3 regions of the Paenibacillus sp. Marseille-Q9583 genome follow, and region 1 is predicted to be linked to each of the others. Evidence: riboswitches for the same ligand, from Rfam matches in the RefSeq annotation. Region 1 holds a riboswitch; each other region holds the start of a gene.
The links. A riboswitch is a leader RNA that binds a small molecule or an ion and turns the genes downstream of it on or off. The one in region 1 is predicted to bind cobalamin.
Positions count from the first base shown of each region.

Region 2: linked by a shared signal. The riboswitch ahead of metE (5-methyltetrahydropteroyltriglutamate--homocysteine S-methyltransferase) and the one ahead of ACWNM1_RS03135 (S-layer homology domain-containing protein) in region 1 are both predicted to bind cobalamin.
Region 3: linked by a shared signal. The riboswitch ahead of ACWNM1_RS18375 (anaerobic ribonucleoside triphosphate reductase) and the one ahead of ACWNM1_RS03135 (S-layer homology domain-containing protein) in region 1 are both predicted to bind cobalamin.

Region 1 is NZ_CDRJTB010000003.1:122,770-126,555, forward strand. Features, by position in the region: gene ACWNM1_RS03125 (cellulase family glycosylhydrolase) at 1-1,041, opposite strand, end outside; gene ACWNM1_RS03130 (hypothetical protein) at 1,261-1,839, shown strand; cobalamin riboswitch at 1,931-2,131, shown strand; gene ACWNM1_RS03135 (S-layer homology domain-containing protein) at 2,297-3,786, shown strand, end outside.
Region 2 is NZ_CDRJTB010000048.1:20,993-24,778, reverse strand. Features, by position in the region: gene ACWNM1_RS20225 (ABC transporter permease) at 1-192, shown strand, start outside; gene ACWNM1_RS20220 (DedA family protein) at 210-833, shown strand; gene ACWNM1_RS20215 (undecaprenyl-diphosphate phosphatase) at 883-1,743, shown strand; cobalamin riboswitch at 2,002-2,207, shown strand; gene metE (5-methyltetrahydropteroyltriglutamate--homocysteine S-methyltransferase) at 2,362-3,786, shown strand, end outside.
Region 3 is NZ_CDRJTB010000041.1:5,858-9,643, reverse strand. Features, by position in the region: gene nrdG (anaerobic ribonucleoside-triphosphate reductase activating protein) at 1-142, opposite strand, end outside; gene ACWNM1_RS18375 (anaerobic ribonucleoside triphosphate reductase) at 139-2,124, opposite strand; cobalamin riboswitch at 2,342-2,576, opposite strand; gene ACWNM1_RS18370 (MTH1187 family thiamine-binding protein) at 2,952-3,260, shown strand; tRNA gene ACWNM1_RS18365 (tRNA-Thr) at 3,356-3,427, shown strand; gene ACWNM1_RS18360 (DUF2231 domain-containing protein) at 3,774-3,786, opposite strand, start outside.

The DNA.
Region 1 (3,786 bases):
ATTATCCCAGAGCATGGAGGTCATTTTCTTTTCTTTTAAATAATAGGTAAGGTACTCGAAGAATTTCAGCTTCTCGCCTTGTTCAATCACACCTGTATCTTTATCGAATCCTAGCAGTCCAAACTCACCAACGATAACAGGGATTCCTTTGGCTACGAATGTGTTGTAAACGTTATCAAAAGTTTGGGTGATATCGTTTTTTGTATCTTTTTCAAACGTGGTGTAACCAGCGATATTCACACTGAACGGCCAGAAGCCATAGTAGTGAACGGTCGCAATTATGTTCGGATCGTTAAGAGCTGTAATTGTCTTGTAGAGCTGATCCATTCTAGGTTGGGTAGGAGAAGTCTCTAATGAAGGTAGCACTAGCGGACGGACATCATTTTTTCCACCTGAGTTTCGAACGATCTGATGGAAGGAATTGTTGAGCTCTACAAGCATTTGTTCCATCTTCGCTTCATCCGTACTTCCGCCATCCGTGAAACGAGGTTCATTAATGCTTTCGAACATCAGCTTATCGGATTTATCCTTGAAGCGGTCCGCAATTTGAGTCCATGCTGCATTATAACGCGCCAGCGTCTCATCATGCTTCTCTTCCATATGACTCACCCACAACCAGGAGTCGTGATGGACATTGATCATTACATATAACTTGGCGTCTAGCGCCCAGCCTACAACTTCTTCGACACGGTTGAGGTAAGCTTGATCAATGGTGTAGTTCGGTGCTTCACCTATGTGTGAATCCCAAGTGATAGGAATCCGGATACTTTTGTAGCCTTGTGCGGCGATTTTCTTAATCAGTTCTTGGGTCACACGCGGATTGCCCCAGGAGGTTTCATCCTCACCTGTAGCATCTAGAGTATTGCCAAGGTTCCATCCGGGCTGCATATCGTCTACATAGGATTGGATCTTACTCTTTGGTGCTGCCTTAGCTTGTTGCTCGTCCTTAGTGGCAGCGGCGGCAATGGATGAGAACAAAGAGAGCAGAAGAGCGGTGACAAGGGTCAATGATAAGAATGATTTCTGGATTCGAGTAGTCATTGAATTCTCCTTTGTAAGATCATTTTTGTGGATGCTTAAACCTGACCTTCCTTAGTACTTTGGTGCTTAGATGAACACGTACACCTCCTTGAATTCGTTGTAAACGCTTACCAAATACCCTAACATAGAATGATTTCAACGAGTACCTTACTAATTTGTGGTAAATTCATATATGAATTAGTGATTTGCAGTGATTCCAAAGTTATGGAGAGCAATCCAGTGAGCAGATTTCATTACATAGGCTCAGCTACAGAGCTTCCGTTAGGAGAAAGAGGCAGTGTACCGTCAGCAAAGACATATAATGAAGTGAAAAATTCCCCGGAGTATAAGAAACAAAGAGAGGCTCTGCGCCTGCAAGGTATAATTCCTTTGGATGACATCGCAGATCTATCTCATTTAAGAGATGAGGACTGTCTTGTATATGACTCGGAAGAAGATGCAGCGGGTATTTTTATAGAGGAACTTGGGTATTGGAACGATGAGATTCGCAAGCATTTTCGGAGTCCATATGTGTATCGGATTTCACCGAATTGGGGCGGCTTCTCTGTATCCCCTAAGCTAAAAGATACTCTACCGAGATCGTATAACGCCTCACTCAAGTGCTGTCGGGAGTTATTTAAGCTTATGACAGATTATGGAGTATCAGGCGCCGAGTTTGAGCTTTATACATGCTGGGCTGAGGAAGAAGGGCTCCCGCGTAATAAAAAGTATGATCGAATCTTTGAGTTGGCCTCTTTGTCACTGGAGGATGGTTTTGAGCTGAGAGAAAAAGAGTATATTATGGTTAAAATGATTTGATATTCAGTAGGATTATCGCCAACCACCCGTTATACAAAAAACAAATATTGCATGACAAAAGCATATATATTAGATATGATGAAGCATGGAAAAATTAATATTAGCAATAGGTGCCAATTATGAATGTTTCGGAAATACAATCATAGATTGGTTAAATGGAAAGCGGGTGTGAATCCCGCGCGGTCCCGCCGCTGTGAAAGAGGAGTCCTTGCAAGGTACCACTGGGAAACTGGGAAGGTAGCAAGGGTGATGATACTTGAGCCAGAATATCTGCCTATTTCTGATACACCGTTAAACTCTACGAGCGATAGAGAGGTGTTTGATATAGTATATGCCTGCTATTGTTGCGGTTCACTATCTTAAACCTCTTGACGTTATGTTGAGTGGTTTTTTTGTAGTGCTATGAAAGTTTATTCTGTTTTTTAACATAGGAAGAGAAGGGAAGGGTTATGGAAACATGAAGAAAAATAAGTTTTTAGCTTGGTTACTTATTGTAGCTGTATTTATCACGACGTTCTCTACAAGTGTAATCCCGGCTCATGCGAATGAAGCAAGCTCTACACTTAAAGGGTATGTCACTGTATCCGTAGAGAAGTTCACATTGGGTCAAGGATATATTAAGGATCCTATTAAAGTTCCATTCTACGAAGGGGACAATGGCGCATCACTAATAACACGTGCGCTAGGAGAAGGTAATTATAGAAACTTTGGAAGTATAGCTAGTAGTTTTTATTTATCTGAAGTTAAAGATAGTGGCAGAAGTGAAGTCAATATACCGCAATATATTTTAGATATGATTTCAGCCGATGGGAATACAGTCAGAACTAAAGCAGACCAAGAGTGGCTAAGTCAGTTTGACTACACTCACATGTCGGGTTGGATGTATGCCGTAAATAATGAATTTCCTCCGTTCGGGATGTCTGATTATCACCCTCAAGACGGTGACATCATCCGAACACAGTTCACCACTTATGGCTATAGTTCTGATCTTGGTGGCTGGGGAGAACCTCCATTTCCATTTGCCAATAAGGATGCATTAACTGCCAAAATCGCAGAAATTAACAGTGATCCGAATAAAGATAGTATTTTGGGCAAAACAGTAGTACAAAAAGCAGTTTACCAAGCTTATTCAGTGCTAGAAAATATGGAAAGCTCTCAATTAAGTGTAGATCATGCACTGGTCGGGCTTACCCATTCTTTAGATATTGAGCCACCTATTATTACTGTAAGTGGTATGCAGGATAAACAGGAAGTATCCGATAAAGATTTAAGTTTCAGAGTAGCTGTCACAGATAATGTATATGACGGTATCATTCCAGTAGTGAAGCTAAATGGAGTCGCTCTATCTGCTACAAATGGTGAGTATAAGGTTTCTCTTAACCCAGGTGGTAATGTAATCACCGTAACGGCAGTAGACGGAGCAGAAAATAGAGCAACGCAAACTTATCAAATTACCTACAAAATAAATGCTACGACTGGAGTCAAACAACAGTTAGATAAGAGCTTGGCCTATATTTTAAAAACTGTAAAGAATCCGTCATTTGGTACTGGCAGTGGGGAATGGTCGATCTTATCTTTAGCACGTGCCAACTACGAAGTACCAAGTGGTTATTATGATCTCTATTACAACAATGTAGCTAAGAAAGTAACAGAATTAATGAAAGATGGAAAACTCGATGCTTTTAAAAGCACAGAGCATTCCAGAGCGATTCTAGGACTTACCTCTATCGGGAAAGATATCACGAATGTTGCGGGTTATGATCTAATCAATGCACTCGCTGACTATCAATATGTTCAGAAGCAAGGGAATAATGGTCCTATTTTTGCTCTAATTGCTTTAGATAGTCATAACTACGACATCCCGGTATTATTCCCTAATCCTGATGAAAAGGGAGTAATATACCAAAGCACAAGAGAAAATCTGGTTCAGTACATCTTGGATAAAGA
Region 2 (3,786 bases), on a different contig from region 1:
TTGTTTTTTGTTCCGGTTGGGGTGGCCATTTTGCATAGTGTGTTTGCCTTTATTGCGCTTCAGCGGTTGTTTTACTTATCAATTGCTGTGGAGACCGGGGCGGTGTTATTGGGATATTTGGCTGTCCAGGGACTTTACTTCTTTTTTATTCGCAGCCGTTATTTACGCAACTTGAAGAAGAACTTGATCTGAATAATGGGGGTTACGAAATGCAAGCATGGATTACAGATTTTATGGAACAGTTTGGTTACTTTGGTATTTTCCTGATGCTCGCTTTTGAAAATATATTTCCACCGATTCCTTCCGAAGTGATCCTTCCTTTTGGCGGATTCATGACAACCACAACGAATTTGACCATTCCTGGTGTAATTATTGCTGCTACGCTTGGCTCACTGCTGGGTGCAGTGATTCTCTATTATATCGGTCGTTTGCTCGATGTAAATCGCTTGGAAAAGATCGTTGAACGCTGGGGCGGCCTGCTCCGGATCAGCAAAAAAGACATCCACAAGGCTGACGCTTGGTTTGACAAATATGGTTATTGGACCGTATTATTTTGTCGGATGGTTCCACTAGTGCGTAGTTTGATTTCGATCCCTGCAGGGATGTCAGGCATGAAATTTGGAGTGTTTATGATCTTCACAACGATTGGTACGCTGGGATGGAATTTACTGCTCGTGCTTATTGGTGCGGCTTTGGGTGAGTCCTGGGAAGACATCGCTATGTATATGGATATGTACTCCAACGTAGTGTACGTGCTTCTTGCAGGTGGAGTAGTGATCCTTGGGTATTTGTTCTTCCGCAAGCGCAGCCGGAAAATGAAAACCGAAGGTTGAACCGAGAAGGACTTATAGATAAAAGTTATGATTAAAAGGAGGAGAACAAATGGAGCTATTAACGATTATTAAAGCTATAATTTTGGGCATTGTTGAAGGATTAACTGAATTTGCTCCGGTATCCTCCACAGGTCATATGATTATTGTTGATGATATGTGGTTAAAATCGACAGAGTTATTTGGGCAATATACGGCCAATACGTTCAAAGTGGTTATACAGCTGGGGTCAATACTAGCAGTTGTAGTTATTTTTAGAAATAGGTTCATTGAATTGCTGGGCTTAAAGCGCTTCAGCCGCAAGCAGTTGGACCCTGTAACTGAGGAGCAACCACAACTTGAAAAAGGCGGCCACCTTAAGCTTACACAGGTGCTTGTAGGTTTAGTGCCAGCAGGCGTGCTGGGCGTTCTGTTTAATGATTATATTGACGAGCATTTATTCTCTACATCCACCGTGTTAATCGGTCTAGTAGTCGGTGCTGTATTAATGATTATTGCGGATCTATTCGGACCAAAGAAGATTCAAACGGAGAGTGTCGATCAGATTACATATAAGCAGGCGCTAGGTGTTGGTCTGGTCCAGTGCTTCTCCTTGTGGCCGGGATTTTCTCGTTCCGGGTCGACGATTTCTGGTGGTGTTCTTCTGGGTATGAGTCATCGTGCTGCTGCTGATTTCACGTTTATTATGGCTGTTCCAATCATGGCAGGCGCCAGTTTACTCTCACTGATGAAGAACTGGCAATATTTCACCATCGATGCCCTGCCGTTCTTCATTGCAGGCTTTATCAGTGCCTTTGTATTTGCACTATTATCGATGCGTTTCTTCTTGAAATTGATCAACCGGATTAAGCTTTTACCATTTGCTATATATCGCATAGTCCTTGCTGCAGTAGTATATTTCGTGTTTTTCTAAATCCGTTATAAGGAATCGATATAACAAAAGCCCCCGTAATCTATTGCAGATGACGGGGGCTTTCACGTATGATGACATCAGATTAAGACACTCACTTTATCCTTATAATTCTCGCATAAACGCCTACCGTCCGTATAAGGACACCGAAGGCATTTCAGCAATTAAATGATAAGAAAGTATAAGTTTCACAAAATACTTTCTTATCATTCTCGCATAAACGCTTACCGTCCTTAAAAAGGACGCCGAAGGCGTTTTAGCTTGAAAATAACGGAGACAGGTGCTTGCCGGAAATTAGTAATTCGGTAGGCTTAATAGGGAAATTCGGTATGAAGCCGATGCGGTCCCGCCACTGTAACGGAAGAGTCCATAGCAACATATGTCACTGGCAATTTACTACTGCTGGGAAGACTGCTTAGGATGCTGACACCGCTAGCCAGGAGACCTGCCTGTTTCAACAGCACTGCTTCACCTACGGAGGATAGGAAGGTGTTAGACGTTAACCATAGGTATATTATGGGCGTCTTTCCCTTTGACTTTTTTAGGGAAGGGCGCTCTTTTTTATAGGAATGCAAGTGATATCGAGTCCAAAATAAGAAGATGGAGAAGGGGAGCTGCAAAGTGACGAACAAAGTAAAAGTAAGCAATCTTGGCTATCCAAGAATCGGAAAAAACCGCGAGTGGAAGAAAACGTTGGAAGCCTTCTGGGCGGGAAAAATAAATGAGGAAGCGTTCCGTACTGAAATGACAGGAATTCAGCTTCAGCATTTGAAGACTCAGCAGGAGGCAGGAATTGATTTAATTCCGGTAAATGATTTTACGTTCTACGATCATGTGCTAGATACCGCTGTAATGTTCGGGATCGTACCTCCACGTTATGCGTATGATGGTGGCGATATTGGGCTTGATCTTTATTTTGCGATGGCTAGAGGAAATGCTGAGGCTACCGCTTGCGAGATGACTAAATGGTTCAATACGAACTATCATTACATCGTTCCAGAGATCGGTGCACAAACGCCGCGTCTGACCGAGAATAAGCCACTGGCAGCTTATCGTTTTGCCAAGTCCCAAGCGGGAATTGAGGGTAAGCCTGTGGTTTTAGGCCTTTATACATTCCTTAAGTTGTCAAAAGGTTTTGCATCTGCGGATATTGCGAAGATTGCTGCTCGGTTTCTTCCGGTTTACGTTCAGCTGTTGCAGGAACTGAAGCAAGAAGGAGTAAGCTGGGTACAAATTGATGAGCCAGCGATTGTTACAGGAATAAATGATTCAGAATTATCCTTACTTCACTCGATTTACACTGAAATTGCTGAATCCGTGCCTGGATTAAATATTATTCTGCAGACTTACTTTGAAGCTGCTGAACCGCTGGAGGCACTGTTCAAGCTTCCGGTACAAGGTTTAGGTCTTGATTTTGTCCATGATGGTGGGACGAACCTGGCATCGATTGAACGTCTTGGCTGGCCTGAGGATAAGTGGCTGGGAGCGGGTATTATTGACGGGCGCAACATCTGGCGCTCGGATCTGGATGCTAAGCTGCAGCTGATCGAAAAGCTGAGTGTACATGTGCCGCTTGATCGTCTTATTCTACAGCCTTCTTGCAGTTTACTACATGTTCCGGTTACTGTTCAGGGTGAGGTGAAGCTTAAGGCAACCGTCAAGGCCGCTTTAGCTTTTGCTGATGAGAAGCTTAGAGAGCTTGGCCTGCTTGCTGCAGCCTTAGAGGGTACAGCAGAAGCTGCTGCTGCGTTGACGGCCAGTCGTGAAGCCCTTACTGCCTTCCGTGCACTTCCTGAACGCGGTCGTAAGGATGTGGCCGAGCAAGTTCTCGGACTTACAGATTTACCAGACCAACGTAACCTACCTTTTGCTGAGCGCCTGAAGGTGCAACAGGAGAAGTGGCAGCTGCCACTTCTGCCAACGACAACAATCGGAAGCTTTCCACAGACCGTAGAAGTGCGCCAGGCAAGGTTGAAATGGCGTAAAGGCGTATGGAATCAAGAGCGTTACGACGGGTTCGTTCGTGAGCAGATTGCAGATGCAATC
Region 3 (3,786 bases), on a different contig from region 1:
TGAAGACTTCTCCATATTTAAAGTTCCATGTCTCGGGATTAAAGCATCCCGGGCAACGATGGCGGCAGCCGCTGATGAAGAGGACGGCCCGCATGCCCTCTCCCTCGTTAATCGACTCCGGATAGTATCCGCAAATATTCATAGATGCTTAACGCGATCCCGTACTTCGGCTTGTTTGGCGGCATTGAAGCGGGTCTGATAGTCGCCAGTTAAATAACCTGTAACTCTGCGCAAACGACGGATGTGCACGTCATTCTCATGTGCGTTGCAGGAAGGACAGTTTGTCCCAATTACGCCTTCGTATCCGCAGCTGGAGCAGCGGTCAATCGGATGGTTAATGCTGAAGTAGCTGACCTGTTGTTCTAGTGCATATTTAATGATTTTGATAAAAGCAGATGGATTGCTGCGGGCATTGCCATTTAATTCGACATAAGAAATAGCCCCGGCATTGCAGTATTCATGGAAATGAGCTTCCAAGCTGATCTTCTGAGCAGCACCTAGATCGTAGTATACAGGGATGTGGAAAGAGTTCGTATAATACTCACGGTCAGTTACGCCCGGAATAGAACCCAGTACCTTGCGATCAATCTTGGTGAATTTGCCGGACAGGCCCTCTGCTGGTGTTGCGAACAAGGTAATGTTGAGATTAAGTTCCTCACTTTTAAGGTCGCAATACTCCCGCATGTGACGCACGATAGCCACAGCCTTGGCATGGACTTCCATATCCTCGCCATGGTGTTTGCCGTACATGGCTTTCATGCATTCCGCCATACCGATGAAGCCAAGCGACAGACTACCATGTTTCAGCAGTTCGCCTACAGAGTCTTCAGGAGCGAGATTTTCGCCGCCTTCCCAGACGCCTTCTCGCATCATGAAATCGGATGCTTTAGCTTTTTGCGCGCTTTGGATGTGGAACCGATGAAGCAGTCCTTCCAGCGCAATATCCATATAGTGGTTTAGATCCTCATAGAAGCCAGCTTCATCTGCGACGGTACGTCGGCCTGTTACTGTGCCGTGTGCCAGACCGAGCCGAACCAGATTCAGTGTATTAAAGGAAAGGTTGCCCTTCCCGGAGCAATGATTACGCCCAAAACGGTCACCGAGCACTCGGGTGCGGCAGCCCATTGTAGCAAATTCCGTATCAGGATCACTTGGATCATAATACTGCAAGTTGAGCGGAGCGTCCAGATTAGCGAAGTTCGGATATAGTCTGCGTGCAGAACATTCCGCCGCTTTTAGGAACAATTCATAGTTAGGATCGCCTTGCTGTTGATTGACTCCTTGCTTGCATTTGAAGATTTGAATCGGGAACACAGGTGTTTCTCCGCTGCCAAGTCCGTTCATCGTTGCTGTTAGCAGGGAGCTGATCACAAGCTGACCTTCTGGTGAAGTACAAGTACCATAATTGATGCTGGTAAACGGAATTTGCCCACCGGACCGGCTGGACATGGTGTTGAGATTATGTACCATACTTTCAGCCGCTTGCAGGGTTTCGATTTCGGTTTCCTTTAGTGCAAAACGGAACGCTTTTGGATATAACTCCGCCAGATCGGTACGGCTCATTGTAATCTCGCCCAAAGATTCATTAGCTTGTCCCTCATCAAAATAATCCAGACCCTTGCGGAACAGCTTAGCGAAGGATTTGGTTACATAAGGTGCCAGATCATAGTCGAGCTTATTGGCGGATACGCCGCCATATTGAGCGTTTTGCTGGGATTGAAAAATAATTGCTACCAGTGACATAGCTGTCATTATGGAGTTCGGAGGACGTACACTGCCATTGCCGGTGTTGAAGCCTTCGCGGAGAAGCTTATCAAACGGGATAAAAATGCAGTTAGTCGTTCCGATTGCGTATTGATCCAGATCATGCACATAGACGACATTGTCATCAATGGCTTGCACTAGTTGCGGCGGCATCGTAAAGTTGCGGGCGTACCATTTTGAATATTCACTGCCGAACTTGCTCATTTTACCGGAGAAACTCTCTCCGTTCAAATTGGCATTCTCGCGCAGCAAGTCCAAATCCCGGCTGTCGATAATATCGCGTCCTAAATCAATGAGCTCTTCTAAAAGAACTTCTCGTGCATTTGTTGTACCGTTAAATTGTCTCTCCAACAACGTCATTGTATAGCTCTCCTCTCAGTCTATCGTCCTATCATTAAGAAGTGGGGCCGCGTAAGCGGCCGTATATTCATTGTGATCTCATAAAAAAAGCATCCTCTAGCGAGGATGGCAGAAAATGCCCGATGCGTTATGTAAATATCCACACAGATATTTGCAGTGGTCTCTAAGAAGATGACCGCATGCGGACACCGTTCCTGTTCCTCGCAGGCACTCATAGTTGGTGTCGTCGAAACAGGCAGGTCTCCTGGCTTCCGTAGGACCTCTCAGCGCCTTCCCAAGGGGGCTCTTACCCCTCAGTGGCTTTTGCCAGGAGATCTGCCCATCTTAAGCTTCTAAAAGCTTGTAAGGGGCATCCGGTTACAGTGGCGGGACCGCAACGGATTTTCACCGTACTTCCCTATTAAGCTCTAATTCCGATAAAGGATTAAAGCGCCTGTCTCCACTATATTTTGTTGTCGTTAGATAAAAATAACCCAAGATGTTGTGTTTGTAAACAGTTTTTTAGAAAACCCGCGCGGGGAGCGGGTTCTTCAAAAGTACTCCACAAATGATCCACAGGCTGTCCATAAGTAATCCACAATTGATCCACAGGCATATGAAAAATGATTCATAAATTGTCCGAAAAAATGCCACAAAGAGTCCATAAATGTAGTGCAGATGACCCTAGAATACATGTAAGAAAAAATACTTGTGGCGAAAGTCATATTTCGGAGAATTTTTTAGGGAAAAAGAAGGGGCATAATAAAGCTGAGATCATTTGTGGGAGAGGGGAGGAGTTGTTACAATAGAAGGAGACGCATATTATAAAATTCCGAGGAGGCATTCTCATGCCTATTGCTGAAGTAACCGTTATTCCGATTGGAACAGGCAGTACGAGCCTTAGCAGCTATGTTGCGGATATGCAGCGAGTGCTGAAGACGGTAGAAGGGATTACTTATGAGCTTACATCCATGGGTACAATCATCGAGGGGCCTCTTCAGCGTATTTTTGCTGCAGTCGAAGCGCTGCACGAGTCTCCTTTTGCCGCAGGTGCAGAGCGTGTCTCTACTTCACTTAAAATAGACGACCGCCGCGATAAACCCTCCACTAGCCGTGGAAAGCTGGAGTCTGTGGAGCGTAAACTACAGGTGGAATAGCAGTTCGGGAGAGTAGGGAAATAGGGAGAAACAGGCTTGCGTTTCTGGCTGAAAGTTGTATAATGTTTTTTGTTTGACAGAAAAATCAGCCTTAAGCTGGTGTAGCTCAGGGGTAGAGCAACGCACTCGTAATGCGTAGGCCGGGGGTTCAATTCCCTTCACCAGCATTCTTAACAATTCAATCATGGCGCGGCCTTCCGGGATTTCGGGGACCGTGCTTTTTTATGGAGTAAACCGATCTTCTAACCTTTACTCAAGTAAAGTGGTTATTTCGGCCTTTTCCTGCACTTCATGGCGGGTTCCTAAGGTGGAGTCACCGATGCTCCGGAGGACGGCTTCTTGCAGGTTTGGCAGGACATGAGAGCAGGCTTCGGAGCTCAAATTCAATATCTGTCAAAACGCTATAAGCATCTACTCGACCGAAAAAGAAAAGTAAAGTTTGTCTAAGCAGGTGGATAATCAAAAGAAGCCGGGGCTCCCTTTTTCAGGAGAGCATCGGCTCCTTTGATTTGATTACTTGTGATTA